2 regions of the Azospirillum largimobile genome follow, and region 1 is predicted to be linked to the other one. Evidence: riboswitches for the same ligand, from Rfam matches in the RefSeq annotation. Region 1 holds a riboswitch; the other holds the start of a gene.

Region 1 (4,598 bases):
GCGGGGTCGGGCTGCGGCGGCAACTCCACCACGAAGCTGGTGAAGTCGTCGTGGTCGTGTCCCTCTTCGTCGTCATGATGGCTGGGACGGTTGGCGAGGTCGTCCTCCACCGCCGCACCGACGCCCAGCAGGACCAGCGGATCGACGGCGCCCTGCGACGCGCGCACCAGCTTGGCATCGCGGCCGACCGTATGGCTCAGCGCGCCACGGATCAGATCCTCGACGCGGGCGAGGTCGTCGGCGGCGACCAGATCGGTCTTGTTGACGACGATCAGGTCGGCGCAGAGCAGCTGGTCCTCGAACACCTCTTCTATCGGCGTTTCATGATCGACGGTGCCGGCGGCATCGCGCTGGGCCTCCAGCGCCGCGGGATCGGGGGCGAAGCGGCCCTCGGCGGCGGCGGCGGCATCCACCACGGCGATGACGCCGTCCACGGTGACGCGGGTCTTGATCGCCGGCCAGTGGAAGGCCTGGACGAGCGGCTTGGGCAGGGCCAGGCCGCTGGTCTCGATCACGATATGCTCGGGCGGCTCCGGCCGGGCCAGCAGCTTTTCGATGGCCGGGACGAAATCGTCGGCGACGGTGCAGCACAGGCAGCCGTTCGCCAGCTCGATCACGTCGTCTTCGGTGCAGGTCGGGTTGCCGCAGGCGCGCAGGATGTCTCCGTCGATGCCGACATCGCCGAACTCGTTGATGATCAACGCCAGCCGGCGGCCATCGGCCTTTTCCAGCAGGCCGCGGATCAGCGTGGTCTTGCCGGCGCCGAGGAAGCCGGTGATGACGGTCGCCGGAACCTTGCCGGCGACCGTCTTGGGAAGGGCGGACATGGGACGTAACTCCTTAACGCGCGCCGGGCTGGGGCCGCAAGGCCGGGCGATGCTCGGCCTCGCCAACCAGACCGCTCATCAGCCAGCCGCAGGCCGCGCCCAGGATCGCCCAGAACAGGGCGGCGCTGCCCAGAGAGGCGGTGACGAAATGGGCAGCCAGTTCCGGCGGGACGGCGCCCTCGGCACTTTCCGGATGGGGGGCGCCGACCAGATGGGGAAGTGCGGCGGCCAGGACGGCGGCGGCGATGACGAGGCGGTTGCGGGCAAAGGCGAGCGCGGCCATGCCGACGCCGGCCCCGGCCGCGGCGGCCAGCCACCAGAACTGGCGCAGCTCCAGATCGGCCCCGGCCATTCCCGGCAGTTCCGGCGGTAGGCCGAAGGAGGGCGCCAGCGAAACGGCGACGAAACCGCCGGCCCCCCACACCAGCCCGCGCCGCGCATCGACCGGCCGACCGGCCAGCAGCATCGCGGCCGATAGCAGCAGCGCATAGGCGACGCCGGTCAGCAGGTTGGAGGCGATGGTCAGGCCGATGCGCTGCATCGCCTCATCCAGAGTGGTGGGCACGCCTTCGCCGACCTCGCGCACGGGGCCGTGCTGGTGGGACGCCGCAGGTGCACCGGCTGGCGCGGGCGGCGGAGTCACCACCTCGTATTTCTCGGCTTCGAGGATCAGCGGGACGGTCGTCGCCTGCTGAACGACGGAAGCGGCCGTGCCGGAGAGCACGCCCGCGACCAGGGCGGCTGTGAACAGCCGCCGGATCAGATCCATGACCCTGGCTTAGTGGCAGGGGAACGCGAAGGAGTGACGGGCATCGTGGGCCGCGTCGTGGATCTGCTGCGGCTGGGCGAAGCCGACGCCGTACAGCAGGAAGCTGCCCAGCAGGATCGCGGCGAAGGCGGCGACCGCGGTCTGGGCGGCGCTGCGGGTCGCGGAACCGGCGGCAGTGTGGAGCGAACGCGTGGTCATGGAACGAAATCCTTGCTGTCCCGCCACACCCGGCGGGGAAGGGATAAGGTCGATGTCTCCGCCGGCAGGTTTCCTGGCTCGCGGGTCGTCGCATCGCCGTCCGCCTTCCCGGCACGAAGGCCAGTGGCATGATGGACAGGACGCTCGCCGCACACAGTTGCGGGGGCAGCCGCGGCATTGGTCCCCGTGCAACGAGGATCCGCACCGCATTCCCTATTATCCCCGCCGTCCGTCAGGACGGGCAGGGCACCGTCGGACGGCCACCATCGCAGTGCGGTGCCGATTTGGCAAGTCCGCAATATGGCGTCGGCCGTACGGACGATCTTGCGCGCAAACATTTTGGATGGTGTCATGTTTGGCGGACAGAGTGTCCGCGATTCCGACACTTTCCGGCGACAAGGTCCGGAGCGGAGAGAGGGGAGGCGGAGGCAAACCCGCGGAGAAACAATGGGTCCACAGGCCCGGGCGAAGCGAACCCTGCCGTGGCACGCTTCGTGCGTACAACAATCGGTGAAACGTCCCGCCGTATGGCGGCCCCCGGGCTGGGAGCCCGGATATAAGCCCCGGGCACAAGCCCGGACATAAGCCCCCGGGCCCAGGCCCGGACATAAGAACGAACGGGAGGAGAATTCGCGACCGATGAACGCCGCACCGAACGACGACATCATCCTGGAAGCGCGGGGCCTGACGAAGGAGTTCAAGGGCTTCGTAGCGGTGAAGGAGGTGAACCTGCAGGTGAAGCGGGGCACCATCCATGCGCTGATCGGCCCGAACGGCGCCGGCAAGAGCACGGTGTTCAACCTGCTGACCAAGTTCCTGACGCCCACGCGCGGCCAGATCCTCTACAAGGGCCGCGACATCACCCGCACCAAGCCGGCGGACATCGCGCTGATGGGGCTGGTCCGGTCCTTCCAGATTTCGGCCGTCTTCCCGCATTTGAGCGTGCTGGAGAATGTCCGCGTGGCGCTGCAGCGGCCGCTCGGCACCAGCTTCCATTTCTGGAAGTCCGAATCGACGCTCTACGACCTGCACGACCGGGCGCTGGAACTGATCGAGGCGGTGAACCTCACCCCCTGGGCCGGCCACACCGCCGCCGAGCTGCCCTATGGCCGCAAGCGCGCGCTGGAGATCGCCACCACCCTGGCGCTCGACCCCGAGGTGATGCTGCTCGACGAGCCGCTGGCCGGCATGGGCCATGAGGACATCGAGGGCACCGCCGCGCTGATCAAGCGCGTCGCCGCCGACCGCACCGTGCTGATGGTGGAGCACAACCTGTCGGTCGTCGCCCACCTGTCGGACACCATCACCGTGCTGCGCCGGGGCGAGATCCTGGCGGAGGGACCCTACGAGGTCGTCTCCAAGAACCCGCAGGTGATGGAAGCGTATATGGGGACCGGACATGCCTGACGGGATGAGCACCAAGACTGCGATGCTGGAGATCGCCGACCTGCACGGCTATTACGGCGAAAGCCATGTGCTGCACGGCGTCAGCCTGGAGGTGCGGCAGGGCGAGGTGGTGACGCTGCTGGGCCGCAACGGCGCCGGCAAGACCTCCACCATGCGCGCCATCATGGGGATCATGGGCAAGCGCACCGGCTCCATCCGCTTCCAGGGGCAGGAGCTGATCGGCATGGCGCAGCACAAGATCCCGCGCCTGGGCATCGGCTATGTGCCGGAGGAGCGCGGCATCTTCTCCAGCCTCAGCGTCGACGAGAACCTGACGCTGCCGCCGGTGGTGAAGGAGGGCGGGATGACGATCCCGCAGATCTACGACCTGTTCCCCAACCTGAAGGGCCGCGGCTCGACCCAGGGCACGCGGCTGTCGGGCGGCGAGCAGCAGATGCTGGCGATCGCCCGCATCCTGCGCACCGGCGCCACCATGATCCTGCTGGACGAGCCGACCGAGGGGCTTGCCCCGGTCATCATCGAGCAGATCGGCGTGGCGGTGCGGGCGCTGAAGGCGCGCGGCTTCACCATCGTGCTGGTGGAGCAGAATTTCCGCTTCGCCGCCACCATCGCCGACCGCCATTACGTGATGGAGGAGGGCCATGTGGTGGACATGATCCCCAACGACCAGCTCGACGCCAACATGGACAAGCTCCACACCTATCTCGGCGTGTAGCCCGTCCAGCCTTCCGATCATTCCCGGCATCGACGCCGATCCGCCCGCTTTTGCGGCCGGGGCGGCGAACCGCCGGGGCTTTGCCCGATTTTGGCTCCAGGTTCCCGCGACGGGGACCGGCCGACAATAAAACCAAGAGGGAGAGACCTTCCGATGCGCACGCTTCTTCTCGCCGGCACCGCCCTGCTGACGCTGGCAGGGACCGTAATTCCGGCCGCGGCCCAGGTGTCGGACAACGTCATCCGCATCGGCGTGATGAACGACCGTTCCGGCATCTACGCCGATCTGGCCGGCGAGGGATCCGCCATCGCCGCGCGGATGGCGGCTGAGGAGTTCGGCAACAAGGTCGCCGGCGCCCCTGTCGAGATCGTCGTCGCCGACCACCAGAACAAGGCCGACATCGCCGCGTCGAAGGCGCGCGAGTGGGTGGACACCGGCGGCGTCGACGTGATCGCCGACGTGCCGAACTCCGCCGCCGCGCTGGCGGTTCAGGGCATCACCAAGGACAAGAAGCGCATCTTCCTGATGTCCGGCCCGGGCGCCACGGCGCTGAGCGGCGCGCAGTGCAGCCCCTACGGCTTCCACTGGACCTACGACAACTACGCCATGGCCGCCGGCACCGGCCGCGCCCTGTATGAGCAGGGCAAGAAGAAGTGGTTCTTCGTGACCGCCGACTACGCCT
Region 2 (4,598 bases), on a different contig from region 1:
CCGTGCGGCGACATCCACCCACAGCAGGAGCAGGGCTCCGCCGAGCGCCGCTACCGGCAGCAGCGTCCGCAGATGGCCGCCCACCAGCAGGCGCGCGATGTGGGGCAGCACCAGCCCGACGAAGCCGATGCCGCCGCAGGCCGACACCAGCGCGCCAGTCATCAGCGCGGTGACGACGAACAGTTCCAGTCGCAGCCGCTGCGGATCGGTGCCGAGCGAGCGGGCCGCATCGTCGCCGAGCGCCAGCGTGTTGACCGTCTCGGCCCGCAGCCACAGCCAGCCGAGCCCGCACAGCGTCAGCAGGGCTGGCGCCGGCAGGACGCTCCAGCGCGCGGTGCCGAAGCCGCCCATCATCCAGAACAGCGCGGCATCGGCGCTGCGGTCCGCCGCCGCGACGATCAGGGTGTTGGTGACGGCGTGCAGGATGAAGGCGACCGCGACGCCGGTCAGCACCAGCCGCTCGCCGGTCACGCTGCCGTCACGTCCGCGCGCGGCGGCGAAGACGGCCAGCATGGCGGCGAGCGCGCCGAGGAAGGCCGCGGCCGGCAGGCTCAACGTTCCGGCCACCACGCCGGCGAACAGGATGACGCTCACCGCCCCGACCGACGCGCCGGCCGACACGCCGAACAGATAGGGGTCGGCCAGCGGGTTGCGCGTCACCACCTGCAGCACCGCCCCCACCGCGGCCAGCCCGGCGCCGGCCAGCGCGCCCAGCAGAACGCGCGGCAGCCGCAATTCCCAGACGATGTTGCGCTCCGCCCGGCCGAAGCCCTGCGCCGGGAAGGCCGCCGGCCAAAGCTCGTGCGAGACGACCGACCAGACCGTGGCGACTGGGATGCGGGCGGCGCCGAATCCGACCGCGGCGAACAGCGACAGGAACAGGGCGGCGGACAGCACGAGGCACAGGCGCAGCGTGCGGGGGCGGTTCATGGCGTGAACAGCTCCGGGTGCAGCGTCCGGGCCATTCGCTCCAAAGCATCGACATTGCGGGTCGACGGGGTCTGTTCGGCATAGGTCAGGACGATGAACTGCCGCTTGCGCACAGCCTCCACATCGGCCAGCTGCGGGGCGGACAGCAGGTAGCGGATGGCGGCTTCGGCCGGGATGCGGTGGTCGCTGACGATGATCCATTGCGGGTCGCGCCGCGCCATCTCCTCCCAGCTGACCCGGACATAGCTGTCGGCGATGTCGTCGAAGATGTTGCGGCCGCCGGCCAGATCCATCAGCAGGCTGGTCATGCCCTCGCGGCCGACCGACAGCGGGGCGGCGTCGGTGTGGCAATCGTCGCAATACATGACGCGCGGGCGTTGGGCCGCAGTGCCGGTCAGCCGGGTGACCGCGGCGACGCGGCGGCGGAAGTCGGCGACCATGGCCTCCGCCCGGTCGGCGATGCCGAAAATCCGGCCCAGCGCCAGCAGGTCGGCGTAGAGCGTCTCCATGCCGATCGGCTCGCGCGGGCCGATGCGGATGCAGCTTTCCCGCAGCGTGTAGGTGGCGACGCCCATCTCTGCGAGGCGGGCCGGGGTGAGGCCGCGCGCCTCGTTGAAGCCATAGCTCCAGCCGGCGAACAGGAAGTCCGGATCGGCGGCCAGCACCGCCTCCAGCGTCGGGGCGCGGTCCGGCAGCTGGGGCAGGGCGGCGACCACACCCGGCGGTGCGATCAGGTGGCGTTCCGCCCCGGCGATGCCGGAAACCGCGACCAGCCGGTCGGCCAGCCCGAGATCCAGCATGGTCTGCGTCATGTTGACGTCATGGACCATCGGCCGCTTGGGAGGTGCGTCGAACCGGGCGGTTTCGAAGCAGTTGGCGACCTCGACCGGATGGCTCTGCGCCTGCGTGGGAGCGAAAGGCAGCGCAAGCGCGGCGGCGAGCAGGGCGCTGCGCACAACGGGGCGGAACAGGACCGGGATCATGCAAGGTCCAGTCGGTTCGGCGCCAGCGGTGACAGGTCGATGCGCAGCCGGCCGTCGCATGGGCGGCGATCCACTGCGGCGGCAACCCGGTAGACGGCGGTGAGGCGTTCCGCCGTCAGCGCCTCTTCCGGCGCAGCGTCTGCCTGCAGGCGGCCGTCCTTCAGCAACAGCAGGCGGTCGCACCAGCGCGCCGCCAGTTCGATGTCGTGCAGCGTCATCACCGCGGTGATGCCCAGCGAACGCACCAGATCGAGGACGGCGAAGCGGTGCTGGATGTCCAGATGGTTGGTCGGCTCGTCCAGCAGCAGGATGCGCGGGCGTTGCGCCAGGGCGCGGGCGATCATCACCCGCTGCCGTTCGCCGCCCGACAGCTGTTCGACCGGCCGCTCGGCCAGCGCCTCCAACTCCAGCCGGGCCAGCGCATCCTCGACGATGGCGCGATCCTCCGCCCCGCTTGCCGAGAAGACCGAGCGGCGGTGAACCAGCCGGCCCATGCCGACCACGTCGCGCACGGTAAAGCCGAGTGCGGCGGCGGAGTCCTGTGCCTGGAGCGCCAGCCGGCGGGCAAGCTCTGCCGGGCGCAGGGCGCGCGGATCGGCGCCGTCGATGCGGATCCGCCCGGTCGAAGGCGCCTGCAGGCCGGCAAGGCAGCGCAGCAGCGTGGTCTTGCCGGAGCCGTTCGGTCCGAGAATGCCGAGGACAGCCCCGTGCGGAACGGAAAATCCGATGTCCGACAGGACCTTGCGGCCGGCCAGTTCGCAGCTCAGCCCGTCCACCGAGACGGCGTGGATCCGGCGGGGGTGGGGTGCCTGTGTGGGGGAAGGCGCTGGCGTCATCCGTGCATCCTGCCGTTGTGGGCGGGAGGGTCGAGGCGGACGCATTGCGGAACACGCGGGCAATCCGGCGCGGAATCCGGACGTGCGGTGGCAAGCGTTCCACCGGGACACCCCGCCCGAGGACGTTTCGTTTTGGCGCTGGCAGGTCTCCTGGCTTGCGGGTCATCACCGGTCCGTTCGGCCTTCCCAGCGCCGACAGGCGCCAGTGGCAGGAAATGACGGAACGGCTCACCGCTCACAGTTGCGGGGACAGCTCCGGTCTCGCCGCGCGGCGCGGCTCACCGGATTCCCTCTTAGCTTCCGGCGGCGGCCGCCGGAAGAACCAGTACCAGGGCCATTCATGAGCGACCCGGCTGCAGAGGTCAAGGTTCGAAACGAAATGGCCGCGGGAAATTTCTTTGCGACATGACCCTGACTTGGGTGCCGATGTCGGCCCTGTTTACGTCGGGCCGGTCATAGGGCGTGGCCTCGCGCGTCGGAGGCGGCGGGGAGGGCGTCCACAAATCGATCCGCAAAATGGGTCATCGTCATGCCGGTCCGGTCGTTGCTGGGTCGCGTTACGTGCCAAGACGTAACATTATAACATTACATATCCGGCTGGTGCGAATCCCGCAAGGAGAAGATCGGCAGGGGCGGGACCCTGCCGTGGTAAGCAAAAACTCTGTTTGCCTCCGCCGTCACGCCAGATTGACGAGCAGGGCCTCCAGCATGCGGTCGCAGGCGGCCAGTTGTTCCTCGGTGATGAACTCGTCGGGCTTGTGGGCTTCGCCGATGCTGCCGGGGCCGCACACCACGGTGGGCATGGACAGCCGGCGCTGGAACAATCCGCCTTCCGTTCCGAAAGAGATCTTGCCGGTGCTGTTGCCGCCGGTCAGCGTCTTGACGAACGCCACCACCTCCGCGTTGCCGTCGGTGTCGAGCGCCGGATAGCTGGACAACTCGCCGATCGACAGTCCGGCGGTTGGGAAATCGGACCGCAGGCGCCGGACGATGCCGTCGGCCTCCTCCCGGATGGCGTCCACGAGCGGTTCCACCGGATCCTGCGGCAGATGGCGGATTTCGAAGTCGAGACGGCAGCGGTTCGGCACGATGTTCAGCGCTTCGCCGCCCTGGATGACCCCGGCATGGATCGTGGTCCAGGGCACGTCGTAGGCGTCGTCATGCGTGCCTTCGACGCGCAGCCGGTCCTGGATGCGGCGCAATCCCGTCAACAGGTCGCTCGCCATGTGGATCGCGTTCAGACCCTGCGGCGCAAGGCTCGAATGGCATTCGACGCCGTGGCAGTCGGCGCTGAGAGCCGTCTTGCCCTTGTGGGCGGTGACCACCTGCATGCCGGTCGGTTCGCCGACGATGCAGAAGCGCGGACGGACAGGCAGGGCCGCCATCATCTCGATCAGGCGGCGGACGCCGAGACAGCCGACCTCCTCGTCATAGGACAGGGCCAGATGCAGGGGCTGGGACAGGGGCCGTCCGGCGGCGCGGTCGAACAAGGCGAGGCTTGCGGCGATGAAGCCCTTCATGTCGGCGGTGCCCCGGCCGAACAGCTTGCCGTCCCGGCGGATCAGCCGGAAGGGGTCGCCGGTCCAGGCCTGTCCTTCGACCGGCACCACATCGCTGTGCCCAGACAGCATGACGCCGGAGCGATCGGCGGGACCGAGCGTCGCGAACAGGTTGGCCTTTCGCCCATCCTCGCTCGGCACCAGCCATGTGGTTGCGCCGGCGGCCTCCAGCCGCTCCTGTACCCAACGGATCAGGTCCAGGTTGCTGTCGCGGCTGACGGTGCGGAAGGCAACCAGCCGTTCCAGAATGTCGATGGTCGCCGTCATGGGGATTTCCTCGCTTCTTAGAT

Evidence for each region. A riboswitch is a leader RNA that binds a small molecule or an ion and turns the genes downstream of it on or off. The one in region 1 is predicted to bind cobalamin.
Region 2: it holds a riboswitch for cobalamin, as region 1 does, so the genes downstream of both, ACWPKK_RS21080 (ABC transporter ATP-binding protein) here and ACWPKK_RS26895 (CbtB domain-containing protein) in region 1, are expected to answer to the same signal.

What each region holds. Positions count from the first base shown of each region.
Region 1 covers NZ_CDRMUA020000005.1:462,813-467,410, reverse strand. Annotated here, with positions in the region: gene cobW (cobalamin biosynthesis protein CobW) at 1-827, opposite strand, end outside; gene ACWPKK_RS26900 (CbtA family protein) at 841-1,596, opposite strand; gene ACWPKK_RS26895 (CbtB domain-containing protein) at 1,606-1,794, opposite strand; cobalamin riboswitch at 1,841-2,063, opposite strand; gene ACWPKK_RS26890 (ABC transporter ATP-binding protein) at 2,434-3,201, shown strand; gene ACWPKK_RS26885 (ABC transporter ATP-binding protein) at 3,194-3,916, shown strand; gene ACWPKK_RS26880 (ABC transporter substrate-binding protein) at 4,070-4,598, shown strand, end outside.
Region 2 covers NZ_CDRMUA020000003.1:771,124-775,721, reverse strand. Annotated here, with positions in the region: gene ACWPKK_RS21090 (FecCD family ABC transporter permease) at 1-930, opposite strand, end outside; gene ACWPKK_RS21085 (ABC transporter substrate-binding protein) at 927-1,913, opposite strand; gene ACWPKK_RS21080 (ABC transporter ATP-binding protein) at 1,910-2,749, opposite strand; cobalamin riboswitch at 2,873-3,091, opposite strand; gene argE (acetylornithine deacetylase) at 3,427-4,575, opposite strand.